3 regions of the Variovorax sp. P1_G12 genome follow, and region 3 is predicted to be linked to each of the others. Evidence: predicted binding sites of a transcription regulator. Region 3 holds the regulator's gene; each other region holds the start of a gene.

What was found. The regulator FNR, encoded in region 3, switches genes on or off when oxygen is low (the NO sensors DNR and NnrR bind a similar motif). The targets are predictions, from matches to a motif close to TTGATNNNNATCAA.
Region 1: the regulator FNR is predicted to act here: its motif matches at 1,638-1,651, upstream of AC1D2O_RS28130 (DUF3079 domain-containing protein).
Region 2: the regulator FNR is predicted to act here: its motif matches at 1,734-1,747, upstream of AC1D2O_RS30660 (universal stress protein).

Annotation. Positions count from the first base shown of each region.
Region 1 covers NZ_JBFUBW010000030.1:8,689-11,954, reverse strand. The annotation lists gene AC1D2O_RS28145 (adenylate/guanylate cyclase domain-containing protein) at 1-933, opposite strand, end outside; gene AC1D2O_RS28140 (hypothetical protein) at 1,139-1,432, shown strand; partial or broken gene AC1D2O_RS28135 (MerR family transcriptional regulator) at 1,466-1,593, opposite strand; gene AC1D2O_RS28130 (DUF3079 domain-containing protein) at 1,758-2,036, shown strand; gene AC1D2O_RS28125 (response regulator transcription factor) at 2,148-2,522, opposite strand; gene AC1D2O_RS28120 (hypothetical protein) at 2,947-3,266, opposite strand, start outside.
Region 2 covers NZ_JBFUBW010000035.1:63,211-66,476, forward strand. The annotation lists gene AC1D2O_RS30655 (hypothetical protein) at 135-740, shown strand; gene AC1D2O_RS30660 (universal stress protein) at 771-1,592, opposite strand; partial or broken gene AC1D2O_RS30665 (BON domain-containing protein) at 1,868-2,233, shown strand; partial or broken gene AC1D2O_RS30670 (hypothetical protein) at 2,165-2,344, opposite strand; partial or broken gene AC1D2O_RS30675 (BON domain-containing protein) at 2,324-2,512, shown strand; gene AC1D2O_RS30680 (zinc-dependent alcohol dehydrogenase family protein) at 2,600-3,266, shown strand, end outside.
Region 3 covers NZ_JBFUBW010000015.1:124,086-127,351, forward strand. The annotation lists gene ccoG (cytochrome c oxidase accessory protein CcoG) at 1-953, shown strand, start outside; gene AC1D2O_RS18810 (FixH family protein) at 971-1,246, shown strand; gene AC1D2O_RS18815 (hypothetical protein) at 1,251-1,496, shown strand; gene fnr (fumarate/nitrate reduction transcriptional regulator Fnr) at 1,477-2,193, opposite strand; gene hemN (oxygen-independent coproporphyrinogen III oxidase) at 2,318-3,266, shown strand, end outside.

The DNA of each region.
Region 1 (3,266 bases), on a different contig from region 3:
CAAATCGTGCCAGCGGCGGTCGCCGAGGCGGACGGCGCGCTCGGTGGCGCCGACGATGTCGGTGAACAGGACCGTGGCCAGGAGCCGGTCGGGTTCCGCGTCGTGTCGGGCGCCGGTGAGGAATTCTTCGATCTCGTCGACGATGGTGTCGCAGTCGCAGCCCCAGGGAACGTGATCGATGCCGTGCAGTTCGACCAGCTTGGCTCCGGGGATGTGCTCGGCCATGTAGCGGCTTGCGCCGAATTCGATCGTGCGGTCGTTGCTGCTGTGCAGCAGCAGCGTGGGCACGCGCACGGCCGGCAGGACATGCCGGATATCGATCTCCATGTTCATGCGCACCAGCGTTGCCGCGGCCGCCGGGCTGGCGCTGGCGCGCAACCAGCGGGCCCACCACCGTCGGTAGCGCTCGTCTTGAGCCAGACTAGGGCACCGGGCATCGATGCCTACCGGTCCGCCCCAGTCTCGTTCGATCTGGTCGGCAAATGCCAGGTGCTGCTCGGCCGTCGGCCCCCAGGGGTAGTCGGGCGCCCGCGTGCGTCGCGCGAAAGCGCCGCCCATGATGAGCGCCGAAGACCGTTCCGGATACGTGGCGGCGAATAGAGCGCACATCGCGCCCCCCTCGGAATAACCGAACAAGGCCGCACGCTGCGTGCCGACCGCATCCATCACCGCGCGCACGTCGTCCATGCGAACCTCGAGGCTTGGCATGTCGCTGACACGGTCGGACAGGCCGGTGCCCCGCTTGTCGAACAGGATCAGTCGGGAGAACGAGGCCAGCCGCGTCAGCAGCCGGGCCAGCGTCGGCTCCTCCCAGAAGACGTCGATATTCGACACCCAGCCGGGAACCAGCACCAGATCACGCGCACCGCTGCCGATCACCTGGTAGGCGATGTTGACGCCGCCGCTCCTCGCATATCGGGTTTCGGGAGTCATAGAGGGTTGAGCCTCCACACGCCGGTCCACCGGCACTTGTCCACGAGCAGGAGCTTGCCACAAAACGCACCATCGCACCCTTTGTGTTTAGTTCCCGCGCCTGTTACGTCTTGCTGCGGGCGTTTCGGTGTCATCCTTTGACGCTGGGCGATTGTTGCGTCACAGTGCCAAGTCCGTCACACCAACCTCGACAAGGAGCTTCCTCATGATCAGGTCCATCGTTCGCACCCTGCCGGCCGCCGTGGCCCTGGCATTCGCGTGCATTGGCGTGTCGGCCGTCGCACAAAGCGAAACCAAGAAACTGGAAAAAGACGCCGAGAAAGCTTGGGACGCGACCAAGACTGACACCAAGAAGGCCGAGAAGGCGACCGGCAAGGCGGTTGACAATGCGGCGTCCGGCGCTGCATCAGACACACGCAAGGTTGGCAACAAGATCGGCGAGGAGATTCCGGGCACGCCCCAGAACGAAGCCGACAAGAAAAAAGCTGCCAAGCCCTGATCCTGGCATGGTTTGGCGTCACGCGGACGCGAACTAGACCCCGGGTGCCTGCGGAGCCCTCTTTCTTCGCGCCCCACTAGCGCCAGACGCGGTGGCCCGCAGGATGCGACGGAAGGTGGGGCATTCCATTTGGCTCGTGCGGGGCAGGCAGCGGCGTGGCGCGATAAGCCTTCATGCCCGGAATAGAACCTCGTCAGAAAGACGTTTGATACGTCTCAAATTCGAGTCCGGCTTCAAGGAATACATTGGGTGCTTCTTCATGGGCATCCATGCGTCTCGCCGAGTGCGCCGACGAATCGAAGCCCAGTACGCTGAGTGCCCCGCCGTGACCAAGAAGTTCCCGATCCATCCCAAGCATCCCGAGCGCGTCTGCTGGGGTTGCGACAGGTACTGTTCTTCGGACGCGCTGGCGTGCGGCAACGGCAGCGTGGCGACGCCGCATCCGTCCGAACTCTTCGGCGAAGACTGGATGTCTTGGGGCCTGGATGCCCGCGAAGCAGACCCGGTCGATGAGCCCGTTCGTTCACACATGCCGAAATACGCACGCACCGAGGGCGCCATCGACGGTCCGGACGAGCCCGACACCCAGCCGCCCATCGGGTGACGCCTTGCCCCGACCGCGTGCGATGAGCTCGCGGCGCTGCATGATCAAGTAATCGTCGGCCAGTCCCTGCGCAAGTCATCGTCGATACCGAAGGCAACGCGCAGCCCGCCTTCAGGTGGAGTTCCGACGTAGCGCCGTATGAATTGCGTCCAGCAGTTGCTGCTGCGGGTAGGGTTTCTGCAGGAAGTCCACGGCGCCGTCCCTGACCGCTTGGACGGCTGTTGGAATGTCGACACTACCGCTGATGAACACAATCGGGAGGCGGACACCCAGCTCGTGCAGGTGCGCCTGCAGCGCGCGACCGTCCATGCGCGGCATGCGCAGGTCCAACACCAGGCAGCCGCGCCAAGTAGCGTCAAAGGCAGCCAGGAACTCGAACGCCGAGCTGAAGACCGCGGCCGTGAGTCCGACCGCAATGACCAACTCGCGGATCGAGTCACGACAAGCGTCGTCGTCATCAATGATGAATACAGTAGGTTCTCTCACGGTCCCAACTCTGAATCCGTCCTAACTGAGCGGCGTGCCGCCCGCACTTCACGGCTCCGGCGTCCAAAGGGCACCAACCTAACCTTGGATTGAGGTTTTGAATACTGCCCTTTGGGGCAGTGCACCCCGTTTTGTCGACGCGCTTCGACGGAATTTGCCCCGCCCAAGTCTGCGGCATGCCGACTTGCCAGGTCGACCGGCTACAGTCGGCCAGACCCCGTTCAAGGACAAGCTGGGCATCCAGGCCACGATGCGATGGCGCACCTGGCGCCTCGCTTCGCCACGGCAAGCCCAAGCCGGGGCGGTCTTCTGGCGAGCAACAAGCTAGGAGGTCAGAATGCGCGCCATGAGCAGACCTTCCCCTTGCGTCCCGCCAATCTGGCGAGAGTTCTTGGGGACGACGCAAGTAGTACTTAGAACAGCTTCACGTCTTGCGATTGTGGAGAATCAAAGCCCCAAGGCCGAGCGCAGGGTCAAGAATCGCAAAGGCTACGAACGTATGGGGAAATATTCCAGCGATCACCAGGGGCACGAGCACCGCGGGAACCAGTATCACTCGATCGAGCACGGAAGCGGGGCCGAAATTTCGCCCACCGGATCGACCACCGAATACGTAGAGCCAGCCAATGACGGCGACCGTCATACCTAGTGCGCGAAAGAGTGCTCCCTCGTGTCCAGCGAAAGGCGGGTCCATGAATATCGTCTGCACGGCACCCGGCCACACGATGAGCAAAGCTCCGAACC
Region 2 (3,266 bases), on a different contig from region 3:
GGGCTTGCGCGCGATCAAGTTCTTGCATGCCCATCGGGCTTAAGGTCATGCTGTTCCCTGGCCGCTTCCGTCTTCGGCGGGATCGCCGATCGGCTCGACAGAAGGGTTCGCGGCTCATCCGTCGGAGAGCAACCATGACATCGAAGAGTCTTCTCGCCGTGTGGATCCTCGTCTTGAGCGCGTCGGCATACGCGACGGACAACACCCCACCCGATCCATTGAATCCGTCACCGACGCCCTCCCAGAAAGCCAGGGACGCCGCGGCCAAGGCAGCTCACGAGGCACAGATCGCCGCGCAAAACGCGGCCGATGCGGCCAAGGCGGCAACCGAGCAGGGCAAGATGGACGCCGGAAAGATCTCCAAGGCCATCGCGGAAGGCATCCGGCGCGCAGCGCAGAAGGCCGCCGAGTCGGCGAACCGCTTCCAGGAGAAGGCCACCGCTTCAGCCGGGAAGGCCCTCGACGCCGCCGAGAAAGCCGTGCGCGAGGCGGAGGAAGAAAGCAGGAAGGCATCGGCGGCGACCAAGGAAGCACTCGACCTGGCCGAAGAAGCGGCGAGAAAGGTGATGGCGTCAAGCAAGGAGGAAGCAGAAAAGGCCGCGCAGTCGACGCGCGACGCATTGCAGAAAGCCGAGGAGGCCACGCGTGCCGCCGCGCTGTCCGCGAGGGATGCCGCGCGGGAGACGGTGGAGGCCGCCAAAGGGTCCAGGTCCACCCCTGCGCAGCCCGCGGGCAAATGACCCGAACGAAGGACCGTGCTTGCAGTCGACTCAATGCGACATCAGCACCGGCAGCGTCATGGATTGGAGGATCGATCGCGTGGCACCGCCCCATACCCATTCGCGCGCGCGACTGTGGCCGTAGCACCCCATCACGAGCAAGTCGGCGCTCATGTCCGCGGCCGTCGACAGAAGCTTCTCGCCGGCATCACCCCCTTCCGGGCCGCCCGGCCGCACGGAGACGCTCACGCCCTGCCGCCTCAGATAGTCCTGCAGGCTCTGCAAGGATGCGCCCGCCGCTTCGCCGTAGCTGACCGCATGCACCGACTCCGCCTGCCTCATCCAGGGCAGCGCCGCCGACACCGCGCGCGCGGCCTCGCGCGATTCCTTCCAGGCCACCAGCACGGTGCGCCCGATGGGGGCGATCGGCCCCGTGTAAGGCAGCACCAACGCGGGCCGGCCGCTCTCGACGAGCACGCTCGGCAGGAAGTCGGCCGGCAGTTCGGCGGCGGCGGGGTCGTCAGCGTCGCGCTGGCCCAGGATCAACAGGTCGGCATACAGGGCGCGCCGGGCGAAGCCCCAGGGCGCATCGCTCATCGGCTCGGCCCAGCGCAGGCGCGGCGAGCCGCCCCCGGCTGCCATGAAAGCCGCATAGGCCTTGTCCCGGCATTCCTGGTCGAGCTCCAGCATGATCGCCACGGCTTCTGCCGCTCCTTCCACCGCATAGGGAAAGCGCATGAGCGCTGACAGCGTGCATGGCAAGCCCGTGACTTCGGCATCGAAGGCCTCGGCCAGTTGCCGGGCGACCTTGACGCGCTCCGCGGTGCGAGCTGAACCGTCCAGGTGAAGCAGGATCGTCTTCGGTGCTTGCATGGGAACTCCTTCGAAATCCAAGTGTGGGATGCAGGCAACTTAGCGCAATCGGCACCGCCTCGCCTTGCGCGGCGTCAAATCACGACGCCTATCCCGCCTGAACTACCGGCGAAGCGCGCGGTCTGAGGCGCGGACGACCGCTTGATCCAGCGCAAGCCCGGCCGCGCTGTTGTTCCTAAAGTAGGCCTATGGGCGCCACGCGCGCGAATCCGGGCGCGGCGACAGCTTCCGCTTCGACCGACCAAGGAAAGGACCCCCTCATGAAATCCGATGCAATGCTGCGAAGCGACATCGTCGCCGAGCTGAACTTCGACCCCGCCATCACGACCGCCGCCACCGACATCGGCATCATCGTCAAGGACGGCGTGGTCACCCTGACCGGCCATCCCGCCAGTCACGCCGAGAAGCACGCCATCGAGCGCGCGGCGCAGCGCGTCAGGGGCGTGAAGGCGCTCGCCATCGAAATGTCGGTCAAGCTTGCGCCCAACTTCGAGCGCACCGACGCCGACATCGCCCTGGCGGCGGAGCGTGCGCTCGAATGGAACGTGCTCGTGCCCGACGAGGCGATCCGTCCGATGGTGGAAAACGGCTGGCTCACGCTCAGCGGTCGGGTCGAATGGGAATACCAGCGCAGGGCCGCCGAAGTCGCCGTGCGCGACCTGCTGGGTGTCAAGGGCGTCACCGACCTGGTCGAGGTGAAGGCAAGGTTCTCGCCGGTCGATATCGAGAAGAAGATCAAGGAGGCCCTGCACCGGCAAGCCGACCGTGATTCAGAGCACATCGAGGTCATCGTCAACGGCGGCCAGGTCACCCTGCGAGGCAGGGTCCGGTCCTGGGCCGAGCGCAAGGCCGCGCAGGGTGCCGCCTGGTCGGCGCCGGGCGTCGCGAGCGTGGTGAACAACCTCCTTGTCGAACCCTGACCATGCGAGTCGCACGGGTCGCTCCCTGCCTCTTCGGATTCTCCGGAGCCCCACATGAGATCGAATGACGGACGGGGGCTGGCAACGATGCAGGCGATGGTCCTTCAGGCCGCCGGCCACCCGCTGCGGATGGAGCAACGCCCGCTCCCGGAGCCTGCCGCCGGTGAGCTGCGTCTTCGGGTGCTGGCCTGCGCGGTCTGCCGCACCGACCTGCACGTGGTCGATGGCGACCTGCCGCTGCCCCTGCTGCCCATCGTGCCGGGCCACGAGATCGTCGGCGAAGTGGAGGCGCTCGGCGCGGGCGTCCGGGGGCATCGCATCGGCGACCGGGTCGGCGTGCCGTGGCTTGGCCACAGCTGCGGGCACTGCGCCTATTGTGCCGCCGGCCGGGAGAACCTTTGCGACACGCCGCGCTTTACCGGCTATCACCGCGACGGCGGTTTCGCAAGCCACGTCGTCGCCGAGGCCGAATTCTGTCTGCCGCTAGGCGGCCTGAACCAGGAGCCGGCCCGGATCGCGCCCTTGCTTTGCGCCGGCCTGATCGGGTGGCGCAGCCTGAAGGCGGCAGGCAATGACGCGCGGCACCTGGGGATCTACGGATTCGGAGCCGCCGCGCACCTGATCGCCCAGGTGGCTGCCGCGCAGGGCCGGCAGGTCTACGCATTCACGCGCCCTGGCGACACATCAGGCCAGGCCTTCGCGAGAACCCTCGGCGCCGCCTGGGCCGGAGGCTCGGACGAAATGCCGGCCCCGC
Region 3 (3,266 bases):
GGTTCAAGCACGTGGTCTGGATCTCCATCGGCCTGTGGACCGGCTTTACCTTCGTCGGCTACTTCACGCCGATCCGCGAGCTGGGGATGTCGTTCCTGCACACGACGATGGGTTCCTGGGAAATCTTCTGGGTGCTGTTCTACGGCTTCGCGACCTACGGCAACGCCGGCTTCATGCGCGAGCAGGTGTGCAAGTACATGTGCCCCTATGCGCGCTTCCAGAGCGCGATGTTCGATCGCGACACGCTGATCGTGAGCTATGACGCCGCGCGCGGCGAGCCTCGCGGCGTGCCGGCGAAAGGGCGCGCATCGACCGCGGCGCCGCTGGGCCACTGCATCGACTGCCATCTGTGCGTGCAGGTCTGTCCGACCGGCATCGACATCCGCGAAGGCCTCCAGTACGAGTGCATCGGTTGCGGCCTCTGCGTGGATGCCTGCAACATCGTGATGGACAAGATGGACACGCCGCGCGGCCTGATCCGCTACGCCACGCAGAACGGCATGGCTGGCCGCTGGACGCCGCGGCAGGTGCTGCGGCGCGTGCTGCGGCCGCGGGTGCTGATCTACACCGGGGTGCTGGCGGCGCTGTGCATCGGCCTGCTCGCCAGCCTGGTGACGCGCACGCCGCTGAAGGTCGACGTGGTGCGCGACCGCGCGTCGCTGGCCCGCATCGTCGAAGGCGGCCAGCTCGAGAACGTCTACCGCCTGCAGATCATGAATGCCACCGAACAGGTGCAGCGCTACCGGATCGCCGCGGGCGGCCTCGAGGGGCTGAAGGTGTCCTCGGAGCCCGTGGTCGAGGTCGCGCCGGCGGAGTCGCGCTGGGTCGCGGTCCGGTTGCAGCTACCCTATGGGGCGGCAGCGGCGGGTTCGCACAAGGTGCATTTCGACGTCCGCGCCGAAAGCGGCAACGCCAGTGTCTCGGAGCCCGCGGTGTTCCTGGTACCGCGCTGATCAACCCAAGGACCAAGATGACGCACGACAACGACGCGATGAAACCCTGCCCTCCGTGGTACCGCTTCCCCCTGGTGTGGATGGTGATCGGCGGGCCGGGCGTGGTGGTGGTCGCGAGCTTCTTCACCCTGTGGCTGGCGATCTCCACGCCCGACCCGGTGGTGGACCAGGACTACTACCGCAAGGGCGTGGAGATCAACCGCACCCTGGCCGACAAGAAGCTGATGCCGGCCGTGGCCGGGCGCAACCACGCGGCGACACCGGGCAGCGCCGTGCCGCTGCCGAAGGAGTGAGTGCATGCAGACGCGCCGCTGGATGTGGATTCTCTGGCCGGCCTTCCTCCTGGCCTGCGCGCTCGAGGTGCTGGTGTTCGCCCTGGTCGACCCGGGCGACCTGAACTGGCGCGGCGAGGCGCTCGGTGCTTCGCGCCAGGCCGTCTACACGGTCGGTTTTTTCGTCTTCTGGCTGCTGGCCATGGGGGCGGGCGCACTGACCCTGCTGCTGACCCTGCCGGCGCGCGAGATCAACAGCCCGGCGGATTGACGATGCGGCGCAGCGCCTCGGGATCGACGATGCGCACGTTGCGTTGCTCGACCTCGACCATGCCGTCGGCCGCGAACTTCGACAGGGTCCGGCTCACGGTCTCGAGCTTGAGCCCGAGGTAGCTGCCGATTTCCTCGCGGGTCATGCGAAGCACCAGCTCGGAACGCGAGAAGCCGCGCGCGTGCAGGCGCTGGACCAGGTTCAGCAGGAAGGCGGCGAGCCGCTCTTCGGCCCGCATGCTGCCCAGCAGCAGCATCACGCCGTGTTCGCGCACGATCTCGCGGCTCATGATCTGGTGCACGTGGCGCTGCAGCGCGGTGATCTCGCGCGACAGCTCCTCGATGCGTTCGAAAGGCATCACGCAGACCTCGGAGTCCTCCAGCGCCACGGCGTCGCAGGTGTGCTGGTCGTTGACGATGCCGTCGAGCCCGATGATCTCTCCCGCCATCTGGAAGCCCGTGACCTGGTCGCGGCCGTCCTCGCTGGTGACGCGGGTCTTGAACACCCCGGTGCGGATCGCATAGAGCGAGGTGAAGGCCTCGCCGTTGCGAAACAGCGTCTCGCGCCGCTTGATCTTGCGCCGCGTCGCGACGATGTCGTCGATGCGCTGCAGCTCGCCCGGATTCAGGCCCACCGGCATGCAGAGCTCGCGCAGATTGCAGTTGGAACAGGCGACCTTGATATTTTCGGGTTTCATTGATGCAGTCGAGGTCATGGAGGGATTGTCCGACGGGGAGTGGGGTGGATGCTTGATGCAGGTCAATGATTGCAGATCGTGACGGCGGCATAGTGACACACCACAGCCCTTGCCGCCGCCCGCGATGCACCCCCCCTCCGCTCCCGTCCTCACGCCGGCCCTGGCGCCGCCGTCCACCGTACTGCGCCGTTTCGACTGCGCCGGCCCGCGCTACACGTCCTATCCCACGGCCGATCGCTTCGTCGACGCCTTCACGGCGGACGACTACGCGCAGGCCCTCGAGCAGCGCGGCGGGGCCGGCGCGAGCGCGCGGGCGCTGTCGCTGTACGTGCACATCCCGTTCTGCGAATCGCTCTGCTACTACTGCGCCTGCAACAAGATCGTGACCCGGCACAAGAGCAAGGGGCGCGAGTACCTGGACTACCTGTCCCGCGAGATTTCGCTGCAGGTGGAGAAGCTCGGCCGCGGCGCGGTCGTCCGCCAGCTGCACCTGGGCGGCGGCACGCCGACCTTCCTCGACGATGCCGGCCTGCGGGAACTCATGGCCATGCTTCGCGGCGCCTTCACGCTGTCGCCGGACGGGGAGCATTCGATCGAGATCGACCCGCGCACCGTCGACCGCGAGCGCCTCGTGACGCTGGCCGAACTGGGCTTCAACCGGCTGAGCTTCGGCGTCCAGGACTTCGACCCGGAAGTGCAGAAGGCGGTGCACCGGATCCAGCCCGCCCGGCAGGTGTTCGACCTGATGGCGGTGGCCCGCGGGCTGGGCTTCGATTCGGTCAACGTCGACCTGATCTACGGACTGCCGCGCCAGAGCCCCGCGTCCTTCGACCGCACGCTGGAGCAGGTCTGCGCGCTCCGGCCGGACCGGATCGCGCTCTATGCCTACGCCCACCTGCCCGAGCGCTTCAAGGCCCAGCGCCGCATCGCGACCGAAGCCCTGCCCGATGCCGGCGCCAAGGTCGAGATGCTGTCGCGCTCGATCGCCGCGCTCACCGCCGCGGGCTATGTCTACATCGGGATGGACCATTTCGCGCTGCCTGGCGATGCGCTGGCGGTCGCCCGGCGGCAGG